4 regions of the Thermobacillus sp. genome follow, and region 1 is predicted to be linked to each of the others. Evidence: predicted binding sites of a transcription regulator. Region 1 holds the regulator's gene; each other region holds the start of a gene.
The links. Region 1 encodes LexA, which represses DNA repair genes until DNA is damaged. Its sites were predicted from a motif close to CGAACATATGTTCG; they were not measured.
Positions count from the first base shown of each region.

Region 2: the regulator LexA is predicted to act here: its motif matches at 2,073-2,086, upstream of addB (helicase-exonuclease AddAB subunit AddB).
Region 3: the regulator LexA is predicted to act here: its motif matches at 3,047-3,060, upstream of pcrA (DNA helicase PcrA).
Region 4: the regulator LexA is predicted to act here: its motif matches at 1,568-1,581, upstream of C6W55_RS00600 (SPL family radical SAM protein).

Region 1 is NZ_QEWA01000033.1:106,431-110,769, forward strand. Features, by position in the region: gene C6W55_RS06630 (HAD family hydrolase) at 49-840, opposite strand; gene C6W55_RS06635 (hypothetical protein) at 859-1,404, opposite strand; gene C6W55_RS06640 (DUF896 domain-containing protein) at 1,426-1,614, opposite strand; gene C6W55_RS06645 (LysM peptidoglycan-binding domain-containing protein) at 1,787-2,068, opposite strand; gene lexA (transcriptional repressor LexA) at 2,420-3,043, shown strand; gene glnA (type I glutamate--ammonia ligase) at 3,123-4,339, opposite strand, start outside.
Region 2 is NZ_QEWA01000048.1:14,566-18,904, reverse strand. Features, by position in the region: gene C6W55_RS14105 (glycoside hydrolase family 2 TIM barrel-domain containing protein) at 1-995, shown strand, start outside; gene C6W55_RS14100 (glycerophosphodiester phosphodiesterase) at 1,107-2,000, opposite strand; gene addB (helicase-exonuclease AddAB subunit AddB) at 2,152-4,339, shown strand, end outside.
Region 3 is NZ_QEWA01000016.1:9,415-13,753, forward strand. Features, by position in the region: gene ligA (NAD-dependent DNA ligase LigA) at 1-622, opposite strand, end outside; gene pcrA (DNA helicase PcrA) at 680-3,028, opposite strand; gene pcrB (heptaprenylglyceryl phosphate synthase) at 3,654-4,339, opposite strand, start outside.
Region 4 is NZ_QEWA01000014.1:3,514-7,852, reverse strand. Features, by position in the region: gene C6W55_RS00605 (class I SAM-dependent DNA methyltransferase) at 1-97, shown strand, start outside; gene C6W55_RS00600 (SPL family radical SAM protein) at 494-1,546, opposite strand; T-box leader at 1,723-1,960, shown strand; gene leuS (leucine--tRNA ligase) at 2,028-4,339, shown strand, end outside.

The DNA of each region.
Region 1 (4,339 bases):
CATCCGCCCAAGCCCCTTTCGGCAAGGAGCGGATGGCTTCTTCGCTGCTTACAGCCGCTCAAGCAGCGCCGGCAGTTCGCGCAGCGAACGGATTTCGCAGGCCGGTTCAATCTCGCCGGACCGCTTGAGACCGTGCCGGTTGATCCATACCGAATCCATGCCGACGGTGTTCGCGCCGAGAATGTCGGTCGTCAGCTTGTCGCCGACCATGACGCCGGCATCCGGCCCGATACCGAGCAGCGACAGCGCATGACGGAAGATTGATGCCGCGGGCTTGCCTTCCCCGAATTCGCCCGAGATGACGATATGGTCGAAGTACGGCGCGAGCTCCGGTACGCCGGCCAGCTTCTCGCGCTGCAGATCGGGCGATCCGTTCGTCAAGAGCAGCAGCTTGTAGCGGCCGCGCAGCCGATCCAGCACTTCGAACGTCTCGTCGTAGACGAGCGGCCGCGCCCGGCGCTCCGCCGGGAACCGTTCGGCCAATTCTTCGCCGAGCCGCTCATCCTCGATGCCGATGCCGCGCAGGCCGCGGATCCACGATTCACGGCGATAGGCCGGCGCAAGCGCCTCGAGCTTGCGGAACTCCTCCTGCTCTCCCTCGCGAAAACGCGCCCACAGCCCTTCGAACGGATTGATGCCGATCCGTTGGGTGAACGGATAGGTTTCGTAGGATTCGTACAGCGCTCGCGCTTCCCGGCGAACCGACGCTTCCAGCTTCTCCGGATCCGCGCCGGTCCGCTCTTGCGCATACCGGCAGACCGCCTCGAACGCCTCCTTCACGCTGCGTTCGTCCCACAGCAGCGTATCATCCAGGTCGAACAGTACCGCTTGTTTTGCCATCCGGTTTCTCTCCCGTCATTACTTTTTCTTGTCTTTCTGCTGCTCGGTGTAGGGAATGCGGTTATCCTCCGCAAACCGCTGCAGCCGGTCGGCCATCTCGTCGATCGGATACCGGTTCAGCATGCGCGAGAATACCCAGTTGCCGCCCTTCTTCGGCTCGATGATGATGTATCCCGGACGGATGACGGTAATCGCCTTGATCGCGCTTGCCGTCAGCGTCTTGTCGCCGGTAAATTTGCGCGTGCCGACGAAATCCCTTCCCACGAGCAGATAGGGCCGTCGGAACCAGAACAGCGCCGCCAACGCCAGATAACACGCGACCGTCAGCCAGAAGATCGGCGTCTCGAACGGATTCGTCGTGTTCGGATCGTCCGCGGGAATCGTCATCATATAAATGTAGAAGCCGATGAACAGGATCAACAAAGCCGGCAAGACGTAATTGCGTCCCCTGTAGCGGTCCGTCACCGCTCCCGGCGAAGCGACGGCTTTGAGACCGGCTTTCTTGCGCCGTTTGTTCAGCTGTTCCGTGTTCTTGCGGACTTTCCGTTCCCAAGAGCGGGACATGCCAGCTCCCCCTTCTATACGCTAATGCTTCAACGTGCCGCCTGTTTCATCCGTCCAGCGGATCGCGTCGAGCTGCTGTTTCAGATTGCTTCGGAAACGCGCCAGATATTGCCTGCGCAGCTTGTCCCGCTCCGCCGTCTCTTCCGGCGTGAGACCGATCGTCTTGTGCTTGCGGGCAAGCTCGTTGATGCGCGCCGTCAATTCGTCCATGCGTGATGTGCCTCCCATACCCCTGACATACCACACCTTACTTTGACATCCCGGCCGGATCGTTGTCAAGCCGACAACAAAACAAAAACAACCCGGAAACGGCTTGAACCGTTCCCGGGCCAATCCATCGGCAATCGACAGGGACGCTCCCGTCTTCCGCTTCCGCACCGGATCAGCGGCCGGACCAATCCGGGATGACGAGCTGCTGTCCCGCTTGGATCACACTGCCGTCCAGACCGTTGCGCTTCCGGATTTCATAGACGGCGCGGCGCGTGTCCATCCCTTCCGCCTTCGCCGCTGCGGCGATCTCCCACAGCGTCTCGCCGGCATCCACGACAATGACCGATTCCGCGGGAGCCGGTTCGGCCGGCACCCGTTCCGACGCGCCGGTTCCCATGATCATGAAACCCGCGCTGACCAGCACGATGAACAGCATGGCTGCGGCATAACGCATGAAAGTGATCCGTTCCCCGCTCGCCGCGCGTTGCCTGCGAACCGCGGAAGTCTGTCCAACTTCGCCAGGACGGCTTTCTTGGATGGAACGATAGGACCGGCATTCACTTACATACATCATGGCCAACACCCCAAACAAACGTTCTCGTTTTGTAATCCCATCATAACACGAACATCTGTTTGCCGTCAATCATTTTTAGAACATTTGTTCCGGGAATGCATGTTCCCGCTTTGAGCCGTCCGCCGGATTTCCTGCAAAAATGCGAACCTGTGTTTTCGAGAACGAATGTTTGTGCGAACTCGGGTTCTGTGCTATAATTTGGTGTAACCAATATTTGATGGAGTGAATGCCGTGTCCAGAATATCCAACCGCCAGCAAGCCATACTGGAATTCATTAAACGGGAAGTCCGGGAGAAAGGCTATCCCCCTTCCGTTCGGGAAATCGGTGAAGCCGTCGGCCTTGCTTCCAGCTCGACCGTCCACGGCCACCTGGATCGGCTGGAGAAGAAGGGACTCATCCGCCGCGATCCGACCAAACCGCGCGCGATCGAAATATTGGATGACGACAACGAAGATCAGCTGCCGTTCCCGCTCGCCGTCACCCGCGTCCCGGTCGTCGGCAAGGTAACGGCCGGCGCGCCGATCACGGCGACGGAGAACATCGAGGAATATTTCCCCCTCCCCGCCCATTTCACCGGTGATGACGATGTGTTCATGCTTACGGTCAAGGGCGACAGCATGATCGAAGCCGGCATCCACGACGGCGACTATGTCATCGTGCGCCAGCAGCAGACGGCGCAGAACGGCGACATCGTCGTCGCGATGACGGAAGACGACGAAGCAACCGTCAAGACGTTCTACAAGGAGCGCGACCATATCCGGCTGCAGCCCGAGAACCCGGCGATGGAGCCGATCCGGCTGAAACATGTCACGATTCTCGGCAAAGTCATCGGATTGTTCCGCAGCATCCGTTGAATACGGCGCCCGAATATTGAAGCCCCGCTTGTCCGGCAGCGATGCCGAACTTGCGGGGCTTTTCCTTTGCTCTTATTCATCAATACAGCGTCAAATATTGATCGCGTTCCCACTGGTGAACCTGCATGCGGTACATGTCCCATTCGATTTCCTTCAGTTCGTAGAAATAGGACAGGGCGTGATCCCCCAGCGCCTCGCAGATCACTTCGTCGCGGATCAGCTCGTCCAGCGCTTCGCGCAGGCTCGAGGGCAGCATCTGGATGCCTTCTTCGATCCGTTCCTCCTCGGTCATGACATAGATGTTCCGGTTCGTCGGCGCCGGCAGTCTCATCCGGTTCTTGATGCCGTCAAGTCCGGCCTTGAGCATGACCGCGAGGCAAAGGTACGGATTGGCCGCCGGATCGGGGTTGCGCACCTCGATCCGCGTGCTCAGCCCCCGCGACGCCGGAATGCGCACCATCGGGCTCCGGTTGCTCGCCGACCAGGCGACATAGTTCGGCGCTTCATAGCCGGGCACAAGCCGCTTGTACGAATTGACGGTCGGATTCGTAACGGCCGCGAACCCGCGGGCGTGATGCAGCACCCCGGCCATGAACCAGCGCGCGGTATCGCTCAGACCGAGCGGATCGTCCGGATCGTAGAACGCGTTCTCGCCGTCCCGGAACAGCGAAAGATGGCAGTGCATGCCCGATCCGTTCACGCCGAACAGCGGCTTCGGCATGAACGTCGCATGCAGGCCGTGCTGCCGCGCAACCGTCTTGACGACGAGCTTGAACGTCTGAATCCGGTCCGCCGCCGTTACCGCATCGGAATACTTGAAGTCGATCTCGTGCTGGCCGGGCGCGACTTCATGGTGCGAAGCCTCGATCTCGAAGCCCATCTCTTCGAGGGTGAGCACGATTTCCCGGCGGCAGTTCTCGCCGAGGTCGGTCGGCGCGAGGTCGAAATAGCCGCCCTGGTCGTTCACTTCGTGCGTCGGATTGCCGCGCTCGTCGGTTTTGAACAGGAAGAACTCCGGTTCCGGACCGACGTTCATCGTGGAAAAGCCGAGCTCCTCCGCTTCCTTCAGCACCCGTTTCAGAATGCCGCGCGGGTCTCCCGCGAACGGCGTCCCGTCCGGCATGTACACGTCGCAAATCAGACGGGCGACCCGGTCTTCCGTCACCCACGGGAAGACGACCCATGTATCGAGATCGGGATACAGATACATGTCGGACTCCTCGATCCGGACGTAACCCTCGATCGAGGAACCGTCGAACATCATCTTGTTGTCCAGCGCCTTCTCGAGCTGGCTCA
Region 2 (4,339 bases), on a different contig from region 1:
TGGAAGCGAGGCTGCACCCGGAGAATGCGTCGTACCGCGATGTCGAATGGCGCGTCGTGAACGACGCCGGCATCGACTCGAATCTCGCGAAAGTCGAGGCGGACGGGCTGGTCGCGAAGGTGACGGCGCTCGGCGACGGGAACTTTCGCCTGCGCTGCATGAGCCGGAACGGCACGGACAAGATCCGGCTGATCGCGAGTCTCGAGTTCGAGGTCGAAGGCCTGGGTCCGGCGTACAAGGACCCGTACGGCTTCATCGCGGGCGGGCTGTACGATGAGGCGGCGGGCGAGGCCGGCAACGGCAACGAGCGCGGCGTCGCGACGGCGCGGGACGGCGAAACGGTTGTCTGCTGGCGCGGCATCGATTTCGGGCCTGTCGGGTCGGACACGATCACGATTCCGATCTTCGCGCTGACGAGCGAGCCGTATTCGCTGCAAATCTGGGAAGGGATGCCCGGCGAGGAAGGGGCCGAACGGCTGGCGGACGTCATTTACCAGAAGCCGTCGCGCTGGAATGTCTATCAGGAAGAGACGTACAAGCTGTCGAAGGTGCTGAAGGGCGTCACGTCGATCAGTTTTGTCACCCGCGCGAAAATGCACATCAAAGGCTTCTCGTTCGCGCGGAGGAACCGGGCGTTCGAGCGGAACGACGCGGCTTCCTGCGATCATATCTACGGCGACACGTTTACAGTGGCCGGCGGCAGGGTCGAGGAGATCGGCAACAACGTCTCGCTGGTATTCGGCGGGATGGATTTCGGCGAGGCCGGCGCGTCGAGGATCGTCATCTGCGGACGCTCGCCGATCGACCGGAACACGATCCATATCCGCTTCGCCGGTCCGGACGGCGAGCAGGCCCGGGCGATCGAGTTCACGGAGTCGAACGGGTATGAAGAGCGCGTATTTGAGCTGGAGCCGGTGGCGGGCGTCCGGGATGTGACGTTCGTGTTCCTGCCGGGGAGCCGGTTCGATTTCGGATGGTTCCGGTTTGAGCGGTAAATCGGATGGTTACGACTCGGGAGACAAGTCGGGATTTCTGCGGTCCGCCGCATGTCCGGGATTTCGGTCCGGGGCGTGCGGCGTTTTTTTATGCGCGCGGGCGGCGAACCGTCATCGGCCAAGCAGCAAAGGATCGTCCGTCAGGATGCCGTCGACGCCGTACCGCAGCAGCCGGCGGGCTTGCCGCTCGCCATGGATGTTCCAGACCATGACGGACAGGCCGCAGGATTGAATTCTGCGGATAACCGGCTTGCGCGCCGACGCGCCGGGCAGATGGACGGCATCGGCGAATTTCCGGTATTCGGCCAGGTCGCGCGACGTGACGCGTTGGCGCGGGCGGACCAGCACGGCGATCGGCATGTTCGGCAGCAGCTCGCGCACCCGGCGCAGGGAGCCGGTGTCGAACGACTGAATGATGATCCGTCCGCGCTCCGGCCGGTCCAATCCGCGCTCGGTCAACAGCCGCGCCAAGGCCTGCTCAATGCCGGGATAGGCGGACGGCTGCTTCAGTTCGAGGATCAGGCCGATGCCGCCGCCGAAGCGGTCCAGCACTTCTTCCAGGGACGGAATCCGCTCGCCCCTGAAGGCCGGGGAGAACCACCCGCCGGCATCCAGGCGGCGGATTTCGCCGAAGGTCAGCTCACCCGCCCGCCCCTTGCCGTTCGTTGTCCGGTCGACGGTTTCATCGTGCAGCGCGATGAGCCGGCCGTCCCGCGTCGCCCGCACATCCAGCTCGATGAAGTTCGCGCCCATGGTCTCGGCGAGGCGGAAGGCGGCCATCGTGTTCTCGGGCGCATATTTCGAAGCGCCGCGATGGGCGGCGATCAGCGGCCCGGCCGCCGGTGTGCGGGCATCCGGGAGACGCGCGTGCACGGACCATGCCGCGGCGTTTCGGCCGGCGCTGAACACATCGGGGTCGGCGGTGCCTGCCGCAGCCGGCGTGAAAACCAGGGCTGCGGCGGCAACGGTCAGCAGCAGGATGCGATGGGACAATGTGCGGCGCAACATCCGCCCTCCTTCCGCAACATTTTCCTCCATTAGGGTGGCTCATTCCCGCGCGGGCATGCACGGAAAACACGAACAAACGTTTGTTTTCTTCGTGATTTTCCCCGGCCGGTATGCTAGAATAAGAGAATCATGGACAGGGGGAATCGCCGTGAAGCTGCGATTCGTGCTCGGACGCGCGGGAACGGGCAAGACGCGCCATTGTCTGGACGAAGTGCGCGCCAGACTGGCGGAAGCGCCCGACGGACCGCCGCTCATCCTGCTCGTGCCCGAGCAGGCGACGTTCACAACCGAATATGCGCTTCTCGGAACGCCCGGCGTGCCCGGCACGATGCGGGCGCAGGCGCTCAGCTTCCGCCGCCTGGCGTTCCGCGTCATGCAGGAGACGGGAGGAACGGCGCTCGTCCCGATCGGCGAGAACGGGAAGAACATGCTGCTGTTCAAATTGCTCCATCGCCACGCCGACCGTTTGCGCCTGTTCGCTGGCAGCGCGGGGCAGCGCGGTTTTGTCGACAAGCTGAACGAACTGCTGACCGAGATGAAGCGGTACGGCGTGACGCCGGAAAGCCTTGAAACGCTGGCGGCGGACGCCGCGCTGGCATCTCCGGACGGGCTGCTCGAGAGGAAATTGCACGACATCCGGCTGCTCTACGCCGAACTGGAGAGCGCGCTTGCCGGTCGATATCTGGACGCCGAAGACGGCCTTGCGTACCTTGCGCGGCGATTCGGCGCCAGCAGCCTCGCGGCGGCCGAAATCTGGGTCGACGGCTTCCATGGCTTTACGCCGGCCGAATACGCCGCGCTGGAGACGATGATCCGCTGCGCGCGGAGCGTGACCGTCACCCTGACCCTCGACCGGCCTTACGGACCGGGTGAACAGCCGTCCGAACTCGATCTGTTCCGGCCGACGGCCGAGACGTACATACGGCTTCGGGAGCTTGCCGAACGATCGGACGTGCCCGTGGAGCCGCCGTTCGTGCTTCGGCCGGAACCGGCCCCCCGCTGGGCCGACAGCCCGATGCTCGCGCATCTGGAGCGCCATTACGGCAGCCGGACGCCGATGGCCGTGCCGGAAGATTGGTTTGATCCGGAGCATCCGCGCTGCGGGGTTGTAATCCGCGCCGCGGCGAACCGGCGCGCCGAAGTCGACGCTGCCGCGCGGGACATCCTGCGCCGCGTGCAGGAGGACGGGCTTCGCTGGCGCGACATCGCGGTCATGGTGCGAAATTTGGCCGATTATGCCGATCTGATCGAGCAGACGTTCTCCGATTACGGCATCCCGTTTTTCCTCGACCGGAAATCCGTCATCCCGCATCACCCGCTTGTCGAGTTCATCCGGTCCGCGCTCGAGACGGTGACCGGGGGCTGGCGGCACGACGCCGTCATCCGGTGCATCAAGACGGAGCTCTTGACGGGTCCGGATTCCGGCGTCGACCGGAGCGATCTGGACCGGCTGGAGAACTACGTGCTCGCCGCGGGCATCGACGGCCGCAGATGGCTGGATCCGGGAAGCTGGCGGCCGATGGTGCGCGATCCGCTGGAGGACGAACCGGGCCATGCGGAAGAAGAAGATCCGGATGCGTTCCGGCGGCTGTTGCAATGCCGGGAACGGATCGTCGCCCCGCTCGACCGGTTCGGCCGGGCGCTCGCCCGCGCCCGGGATGTCCGGGCGATGTGCGCGGCGCTGTATGATCTGCTCGATGCGGTCGGTGCGGCGGATCGGCTGGAAGCATGGAGCCTGGAGGACGCGGAGAACGGCGAATTGCTCCGGTCGCGGGCGCATCGCCAGCTGTGGGACGGCGTCATGAGCCTGCTGGATCAGCTGGTCGAGCTCGCGGGCGAAGAGCGGATGCCGGCCGATCTGTTCGCGGGCATGGTCGAGACGGGACTGGACAGCCTGCAGCTCGGCAGCGTGCCGCCGTCGGTCGACCAGGTGCTGGTCGGCAGTCTGGAAAGGTCGCGCACGGGCGGCGTGCTGGCCGGCTATCTGCTCGGCGCGAACGAAGGCGTGCTGCCGATGCGGTCCCGCGAAGACGGCGTGCTGACCGAGCGGGAGCGGGAGCGGCTCGAGGACGGCGGCATCCGGATGGCGCCCGGCGCCCGCCGCAGGCTGCTGGACGAGCGGTTTCTGATCTACGGCGTGCTGACCATGCCTTCACGCACGCTGTGGATCAGCTGCGCCATGGCGGACGAGGAAGGAAAGGCGCTGTATCCTTCGGAATTGATCCGCCAGGTCCGGACGCTGTTCCCGAAGCTTCCGGTACTGACCGAAACGGGCGAGCCGGACGCGGACGGCGGCGCGGAGGAGCATCTGCGCCATATCCGCCGGCCCGACCGCG
Region 3 (4,339 bases), on a different contig from region 1:
TGCGCGGATCGAGATTGCGCAGCGCGCCGGCCGCGGCGTTGCGGGCGTTCTTGAGCGGCTCCGCGGCCGTCCGGTTGTAGGCTTCGAAAACGGACAGGTGCATGATCCCTTCGCCCTGCACTTCGATGACGCCCTGGAACGGAATCGTCAGCGGCACGGTCCGGATCGTCTTCACCTGGGGCAGGATGCCTTCGCCGACGACGCCGTTGCCGCGCGTCGCCGCCTGTACGAGCTTTCCGCCTTCGTAGGTCAGGTTCAGCGTCAGGCCGTCGAATTTCAGCTCGATGACATAGGACGGCTGCGGCAGCGGGTTGTCGGGGTTCCGTGCGTTATAGTCCGCAACCGCCTTTTGTACGCGGGCGTTCCAGGCGAGCAGGTCGTCTTCGGTCTGCGCCTTGTCCAGGCTCCACAGCCTCGCCCGGTGCCTGTGCGGCTCGAAGCCTTTCAGAATTTCGCCGCCGACCCGCTGCGTGGGCGAATTCGGCAGCACGACGCCCGTCTCCCGCTCGAGCGCGACCAGTTCGTCGTAGAGCGCGTCGTACTCCTTGTCGCTGATGACGGGATTGTCGAGCGTGTAATAGTTCCGATTGTGAACATTGATCTCTTCCACCAGCCGGGCCATCCGGTCCAGCTTCTTCTGGTCAGCCACGGGCGCACCCCTCTTTCACGATTGCGATGGCTAGATTTTCGTGATCGGCGCGAAGGCGGCGAGCAGCCGCTTCACCCCGACCGGCGCCGGAAAGGCGATCTGCAGCTCCCGGTCGTTGCCTTCGCCTTTGACGGCGACGACCGTGCCGACGCCCCATTTCACGTGGTTCACCTTGTCGCCGGGCGCAAACGTCTCGTTGGTTGCGCTTCCCGCTCCGGGCGTGACGCCCGCGCCGGCCGGCTTGCCGACGCCTTCGGTCACTCGCACGCCGCCAGCGGATACTTGCGATGGCGCGGCGCTCCGTGCGCCGAACCCGCCGCCGAAGCCGCCGCCAGATCCGCCGCCGCGGTAGCCGAATCCGCCCGATCCGCCCGCGGCGCTGTCGCCGTAACGGGCGTACCCGAACCCGAACGACCGGGCGGGCGAATCGTTCTGCTTCAGCTCGTCCGGCACTTCCTCCAGGAAACGGGACGGCATGTTGGCCATCGTCCGGCCGAACAGCGTGCGCACGCGGGCGCAGGTGAGATAGAGCCGCTCTTCGGCGCGCGTGATGCCGACATAGGCGAGCCGCCGCTCCTCTTCGAGTTCCTCGTCGTCCATCAGCGCGCGGCTGTGCGGGAAGACCCCTTCCTCCATGCCGATGATGAAGACGATCGGGAATTCCAGCCCTTTCGCGCTGTGCATCGTCATCAGGACGACCGCGTCGTCCGCGTACCGTTCGTCCGCGTCGCTTCCGAGCGTGTCGATGTCCGCGATCAGCGCAAGGTCGGTCAGAAACGCGACAAGGGACTTGTCCTCATTGCGCTGTTCGAAATCCTGGGTAACGGACAGGAACTCGTCGATGTTCTCGATGCGCGACTGCGACTCGATTGTGTTCTCCCGCTTGAGCTCCTCGCGGTAGCCCGTCCGCTCGAGCATCTGCTCCGTCAGCTCCGTCACGGACAGGTAGTCAACCATCCGTGACAAGTCCTCGATCATCTGCCGGAACTCCTGCAGCGCCGCGCGCGTCTTGCCCGTGACGTCCACCTCGCCCAGGTCGCCGAGCACCTCGAAGATCGACGTCCCGCGCCGCGCCGCTTCGGCCGTCAGCTTCGCCATCGTCGTGTCGCCGATGCCGCGCTTCGGCACGTTGATGATCCGCTCGAGGCTGATGTCGTCGTGCGGGTTCGAGATCAGCCGGAGGTAGGCGAGCAGGTCCTTGATCTCCTTCCGGTCGTAGAACCGGATGCCGCCGACGATGCGGTACGGAATCTCCGCTTTGATCAGCATTTCTTCGATGACCCGGGACTGGGCGTTCGTCCGGTACAAAATGGCGTGGTCCGCGTATCGGCGTCCGGCATCGCGGTTCTTGCGGATTTCGTTCGCGACGTACAGGCCTTCCTCGTGCTCCGATTCGGCCTGGCAGACGCGGATCGGTTCGCCCGGTCCGCGGTCGGTCCACAGGTTTTTCGGCTTGCGCCCGGCGTTGCGGGCGATGACGGCGTTCGCCGCATTCAGGATGTTCGCTGTGGACCGGTAGTTCTGCTCGAGCAGTATTGTGACCGCTTCCGGGTAATCTTTTTCGAAGTTGAGGATGTTCGTGATGTCCGCGCCGCGCCACCTGTAGATCGACTGGTCGCTGTCGCCGACGACGCAGATGTTGTGATGCTTGTCGGCCAGCATCCGGCAGAGCAGGTACTGCGCCCGGTTCGTGTCCTGATACTCGTCGACGTGGATGTAGCGGAACTTGTTCTGGTAGAAATCCAGGATGTCCGGTTCGGCCTTGAACAGGTCGATGGTCGTCATGATGAGATCGTCGAAGTCGAGGGAATTGTTGCTCTTGAGCCGCTTCTGGTACAGCTTGTAAACATCGGCGGCGATCCGGTCGACGTAATCGCCCGCGCGGTCGCCGTACCGTTCGGGGGACAGCAGTTCGTTCTTCGCGCCGCTGATTTTCGCCTGGATCATGCGGGGCTCGAACTTCTTCGTATCGTAGTTGAGATCTTTCATGCACGCCCGGATGACCGAGAGCTGGTCCGCCGAGTCGAGGATCGTGAAGTTCGACATGTAGCCGAGCCGCTCGATGTCTCTGCGGAGAATGCGCACGCACATGGAGTGGAACGTCGACACCCAGATGTCGCTGGCGCCGGGTCCGACCAGCGCCTCGACGCGTTCCTGCATCTCGCGCGCCGCCTTGTTCGTGAATGTGATCGCCAGGATGCTCCAGGGGGCGACACGCTTCTTGCCGATCAGATACGCGATCCGGTGCGTGAGCACGCGCGTCTTGCCGCTGCCGGCGCCCGCCATGATGAGGAGCGGGCCTTCCGTCGTCTGCACGGCCTCCCGCTGGCGCGGATTGAGCCGCTCGACCGCCTGGTCGAGGTCGATGGGACTAAACATGGCAGAACTCCTTCTGTTCGCATTTATGTTCGCCTGTTCTCAGTCTAGTCGACCGCACCGGGCGTGTCAATTTGCGGACGGGGGGGGGGTTGCGGCGCGGTTTGTCCGGTCTTGAGATTCCCGGCCGATCCAAGAACGATGCGGGTTCCGGTCGATCCACGAAACGATACGGTTTCCGGCCGGTTGGATAAGCGAAGAAATTGCTTCTGTTTTGTCGAATTTGGGGAAGCCGGGCGATTTTGAAGAAAAAATTTCCTCTATTCTCCGAAACATGCGGTGAAACAGGGGGGGGATGGCACGTCATAAACGAAAAATTTTCGCTTTATGAGGGCATTTTCGCCGATTTGGCCGGAATAGATGAAGAAATTCCCTCTAAGTCAGGCGGATTTCAGGCAGCAGGTCAAGTGCCGGGCGTTTCGGATGAGTTGCGCTGCGGCCTGCTCCGCATGTGCCCGCCGGTACGCCTGGATCTGGCGGCGCATGTGCACACAGGCGGCACGCCGCCGGTGCATACAGCAACCGTACATGCGCAGGCGCCATACCTCCTCAGACGGGCGGCGCATGCGAGCGTCACGCAACCGCAGGCGGGGGCCAAACCGTCACAGTCAGCCAAGACGTCAGGCCGTCACGCCGGCGCGGGCGTCTCCTTGACCGCCGCCACGGTCGCCAGCGCATCGTCCAGCCGCTCGTAGATCGCGTTGCCGACGATCACCGTATGCGCCGCCGCAGCCGCAAGCCGCGCCCGCTCCGCGTCGGCAACGCCGCCGCCGTAGAACAGCCGCGCGCCTTGCAGATCGGCCCGCACCCGCTCCACCAGCCGCATGTCGCCGAACATGCCGCTGTATTCGAGATAGACGATCGGCAGCCGCATGAGCCGGTCGGCCAGGCGGGCGTAAGCCAGCACATCGCGCTCTCCGATCGCCGTCCGGGCTTCGGTGAGCTTCGCGGCCGTCGACCCGCCGTTCAGGATGATATAACCTTCGCCGACGGCCGTATCCCACGGAATCATCGAGCCGTAGGCGGCGATCGCTTCCGCCTGCCGGCCGGCGATCCATTCCGCCGAACCGGCATTCAATACGATCGGCACCAGATACGCGTCGAAACCGGGGACGGCCGCTTCCGCCGACGACAGTTCCAGCACACACGGCACTTCGTAACGCCGGATGCGGGCGAGCAGATCCGTCGTATTGTCATACGTCATGCCGGTCGATCCGCCGACGATGACGGCGTCCGTGCCGGACCGGCAGACCGCGTCCAGCGCCGAATCGGAAATTTCGCGGTCGGGGTCCAGCTTGAAAAGATGCCGCCATT
Region 4 (4,339 bases), on a different contig from region 1:
GCGGGCCGGCTTCTCGCATGTCGAGATGTACGCCGACTTCAGGCTGGAGCAGCCGGACGACAATGCCGAGCGGCTGTTCTTCGCGGCAACGGTGTGAAGCTGACGGTTGGCGCTGCAGCTTGGGGAACGGCAGAATAGCTGCTGTCATCGGAACGACAGAATAACAGAAAAAATTTGGGAAAACGTCCGATTTCGGCGGTTTTCACAAAATAAGTGAATTTTCCTTCTATTTCGCGGCTTCCGGCCTGAAAAGCCATAATAGGAGAAAGAACTTTGCTTATTCAACCCGTTCCGCAATCCGGGAAGCCGACCACGGGTGCCTAAAGCCCGCCATCCATGCCGCATCCCCGTAAAACATCCTATATCCGAAAGGCTCCGGCGATCCCGGGATCGTCATCGCCTTTCGTCTGCCGCGTCCCGATTCGCCGCCGCATCGTGACATGCACACTGCGCCTCCAAACAACAGCCCCGATCCGATACGCACGACTTATCCTCAAAACAGCGTCAACTGCACGGGAGCGCAGCCGTTGCCGGTCATGCCTGCGCCCGGCCCGGGCGTCAACAGATCCGCTCCCGTCGCCAATCTGTCCGTTGCCGATCTGTCCATCGCGTATTCATCCGCCACCATCCCGCCGGAATATCCGGCGCCGCCCGCCAATCCGGTTCGGCCGTCCGCCGGCTTCCGCTTCGTGGCCCCCGGGCCGATCAGGCCGAGGCGGCGAAACTCCGCCTCCACCCGTTCGCGCGCCGGGCGGACGTAGCTTTCCGGCAAGCCCGCCCTGCGGTAATACAAATTGCCGTAAACCGGCGCCAGCTTCGGATAGTGCTGTTGCAGCACGCCGAAGAACCACTGCTTCACTTCCGGCGTCTGCAGCCGCAGGAAATCGATCATCGCCCGGTCCGCTCCGCGGCTCTTGCATGCTTCGGCCAATTCCGCCGCGGTTTCGCGGGAATCGGTCAAGTACGGCAGCATCGGCGCCGCGAACACCGTAACCGGAACGCCGGCGTCGGCCAGCCGGCCGATCGTCTCCAGCCTGCGCCGCGGCGCCGGGCTGGCCGGCTCAAACCGCCGCCAGACCTGCGCATTCAGCGTATGCAGGCTGATGTTGACCGACAGCACCCTCGCCCGGCGCAGGATGTCCAGGTCGCGCAGCACGAGCGGCGAGCGCGTCGTCACGCTGAACGGAACGCCGTAATCGGCCAGCGCCTCGATGCACCCTCTCGTGAGCATCGCCTTCGCTTCCAGCGGCTGATAAGGATCCGTCGCCGTGCCGATCGCCACATGGTCCGGCAGCCTGCCCTGCCGCGCCAGGCGGGCCAGCTGCCTCCGGAGAATGTCCGGCGCTCCCGCTTTCCAGTAAATATGGCGCTGGAACGTGTCGTCCGCCGGCTGTCCCAGGAACGTGTGCGTGCTTCGGGCGTAGCAGAAGCTGCAGCCGTGCTGGCAGCCGCGGTACGGATTGATCGACCAGTCGAACGGCATGGCGGGGACGCGCACCCGGTTCAAGATCGTTTTCGCAGCCATCGGTTCCACGTTCGGTCGCATGTCCGCCTCCAGATCAAAATACGAACATATGTTCCCATCATAACACACGGACCGCCGGCTTGCCAAGCGCCCGACAAACGGCTTCCCGTCCGGTCTCCGCGGTCGGCCGGGACGTCGACCAAACTTGACACGCGCGGTCGGCTGCCCTATAATCGGGATAACCGTTTCATGACCAGATTATGGCTGTGAAGAGGAGCAGTAGTGCGATTCGCACCGGAAGAAGAGAGCCGGCGGCTGGTGCAAGCCGGACCAGTGGGCGCGCGAACTCGCCTCGGAGCCGCATTCGTGAACCGGCGCAATCCCGCGCCGACAGCGATGCCGTACGGCCCGCGTTAAGGGCCTCGAGTGGACAGCGGCGAAGCACGCCGGCTGTCAACTAGGGTGGTACCGCGGGAGAAGCCTCTCGTCCCTGGCAGATGCGCTATGGACGAAGGCTTTTTTAAGTTCAAGGCGGTCAACAACGGAAGGAGACGCTAGCGAGATGGGCAAGGAAGAGAGACAGCACGGTTACGATCCCCGGACGATCGAGCCGAAATGGCAGGCGTACTGGGAGAAGAACAAGACGTTCAAGACGCATGACGACACGAGCAAGCCGAAATTCTACGCGCTCGACATGTTCCCGTATCCTTCGGGATCGGGGCTGCACGTCGGCCATCCGGAAGGGTACACGGCAACCGACATCGTCGCCCGGTACAAGAGAATGCGCGGCTACAACGTCCTCCACCCGATGGGCTGGGACGCGTTCGGTCTCCCGGCCGAGCAGCACGCGCTGAACACGGGCGAGCATCCGCGCGGCTTCACGGAGCAGAACATCAACAATTTCCGCCGGCAGATCAAGTCTCTCGGCTTCTCGTACGACTGGGACCGCGAGATCAGCACGACCGACCCGGAATATTACAAATGGACGCAGTGGATTTTCCTCCAACTGTACAAGAAAGGCCTCGCCTATGTCGCCGAAGTGCCGGTGAACTGGTGTCCGGCGCTCGGCACGGTGCTGGCGAACGAGGAAGTCATCAACGGCGTCAGCGAACGCGGCGGCCATCCGGTCATCCGCAAGCCGATGCACCAGTGGATGCTGAAGATTACCGAGTACGCCGAGCGGCTGCTTGAAGATCTCGAGGAACTGGATTGGCCCGAGAGCATCAAGGAAATGCAGCGGAACTGGATCGGCAAATCGCAGGGCGCCGAAGTGACGTTCGAGATTGACGGGCATGACGCGTCGATCGTCGTGTTCACGACCCGCCCGGATACGCTGTTCGGCGCGACCTACTGCGTGCTCGCTCCGGAGCACGAACTGGTCGAAAAAATTACGACCGACGCCCAGCGTGAGGCCGTCGAAGCCTACCGCGAAGCGGCGGCGCGCAAGAGCGACCTCGAACGGACCGATCTCGCGAAGGAGAAGACGGGCGTGTTCACCGGCGCCTATGCGATCAACCCGGTGAATGGCGCGAAGCTTCCGGTCTGGATCGCCGATTACGTGCTGGGCGGTTACGGCACGGGCGCGATCATGGCCGTTCCGGCCCACGACCAGCGCGACTGGGAATTCGCGAAGAAGTACGATCTGCCGATCATCGAAGTGGTCCGGGGCGGCGACGTGACGAAGGAAGCGTTCACCGGCGACGGTCCGCACGTGAACTCGGGGCTGCTCGACGGCTTGCATAATGAAGAAGCGAAAGCGAAGATGATCGAGTGGCTCGAACGGGAGGGCAAGGGCCGCGCCAAGACGACGTACCGGCTGCGCGACTGGCTGTTCAGCCGCCAGCGTTACTGGGGCGAGCCGATCCCGATTCTCCACCTCGAAGACGGCACGATGAAGCCGGTACCGGAAGAGGATCTGCCGCTGCTTCTGCCGGATCTCGACGAGATCAAACCGTCGGGTACGGGGGAATCGCCGCTGGCCAACGCGACGGATTGGGTCAATACGGTCGATCCCGAGACGGGGAAAAGAGCGCGCCGCGAGACGAACACGATGCCGCAATGGGCGGGCAGCTGCTGGTATTACCTGCGCTACATCGACCCGGGCAACGACAAGGAGCTGGTTTCGAAGGAGAAGGAGAAGTACTGGATGCCTGTCGACCTGTACATCGGCGGCGCCGAGCATGCGGTGCTCCACCTGCTCTACGCGCGGTTCTGGCACAAGGTGCTCTACGACATTGGCGTCGTTTCGACGAAGGAGCCGTTCCGGAAGCTCGTGAACCAGGGCATGATCCTCGGCACGAACAACGAAAAAATGAGCAAATCGCGCGGCAACGTCATCAACCCGGACGACATCGTGAACGAGTACGGCGCCGACACGCTCCGCATGTACGAGATGTTCATGGGACCGCTCGAGGCGACGAAGCCGTGGAACACGAACGGCGTCGAGGGCACCTACCGCTTCCTCTCCCGCGTATGGCGGCTCTACATCGGCGAAGACGGCAATCTCAATCCGAAAATCACCGACGGAGACGCGGATGACGCGTTCAAGCGCACCTGGCACCGGACGATCAAGAAAGTGACGGAGGACTACGAGAACCTCCGCTTCAACACGGCGATCAGCCAGCTCATGATCTTCGTGAACGACGCGTACAAGGCCGAGAAGCTGCCGCGCAAGGCGATGAACGACTTCCTGCAACTGCTCTCGCCGATCGCGCCGCATATCGCGGAAGAACTATGGGAGCGGATGGGCCATTCCGACACGATCACCTACGAGCCGTGGCCGGAATATGATGAAGCCTGGACCGTCGACCAGGAGATCGAGATCGTCGTTCAGGTGAACGGCAAGATCGTCGACCGCGTCAAGGTGGCGGCGGA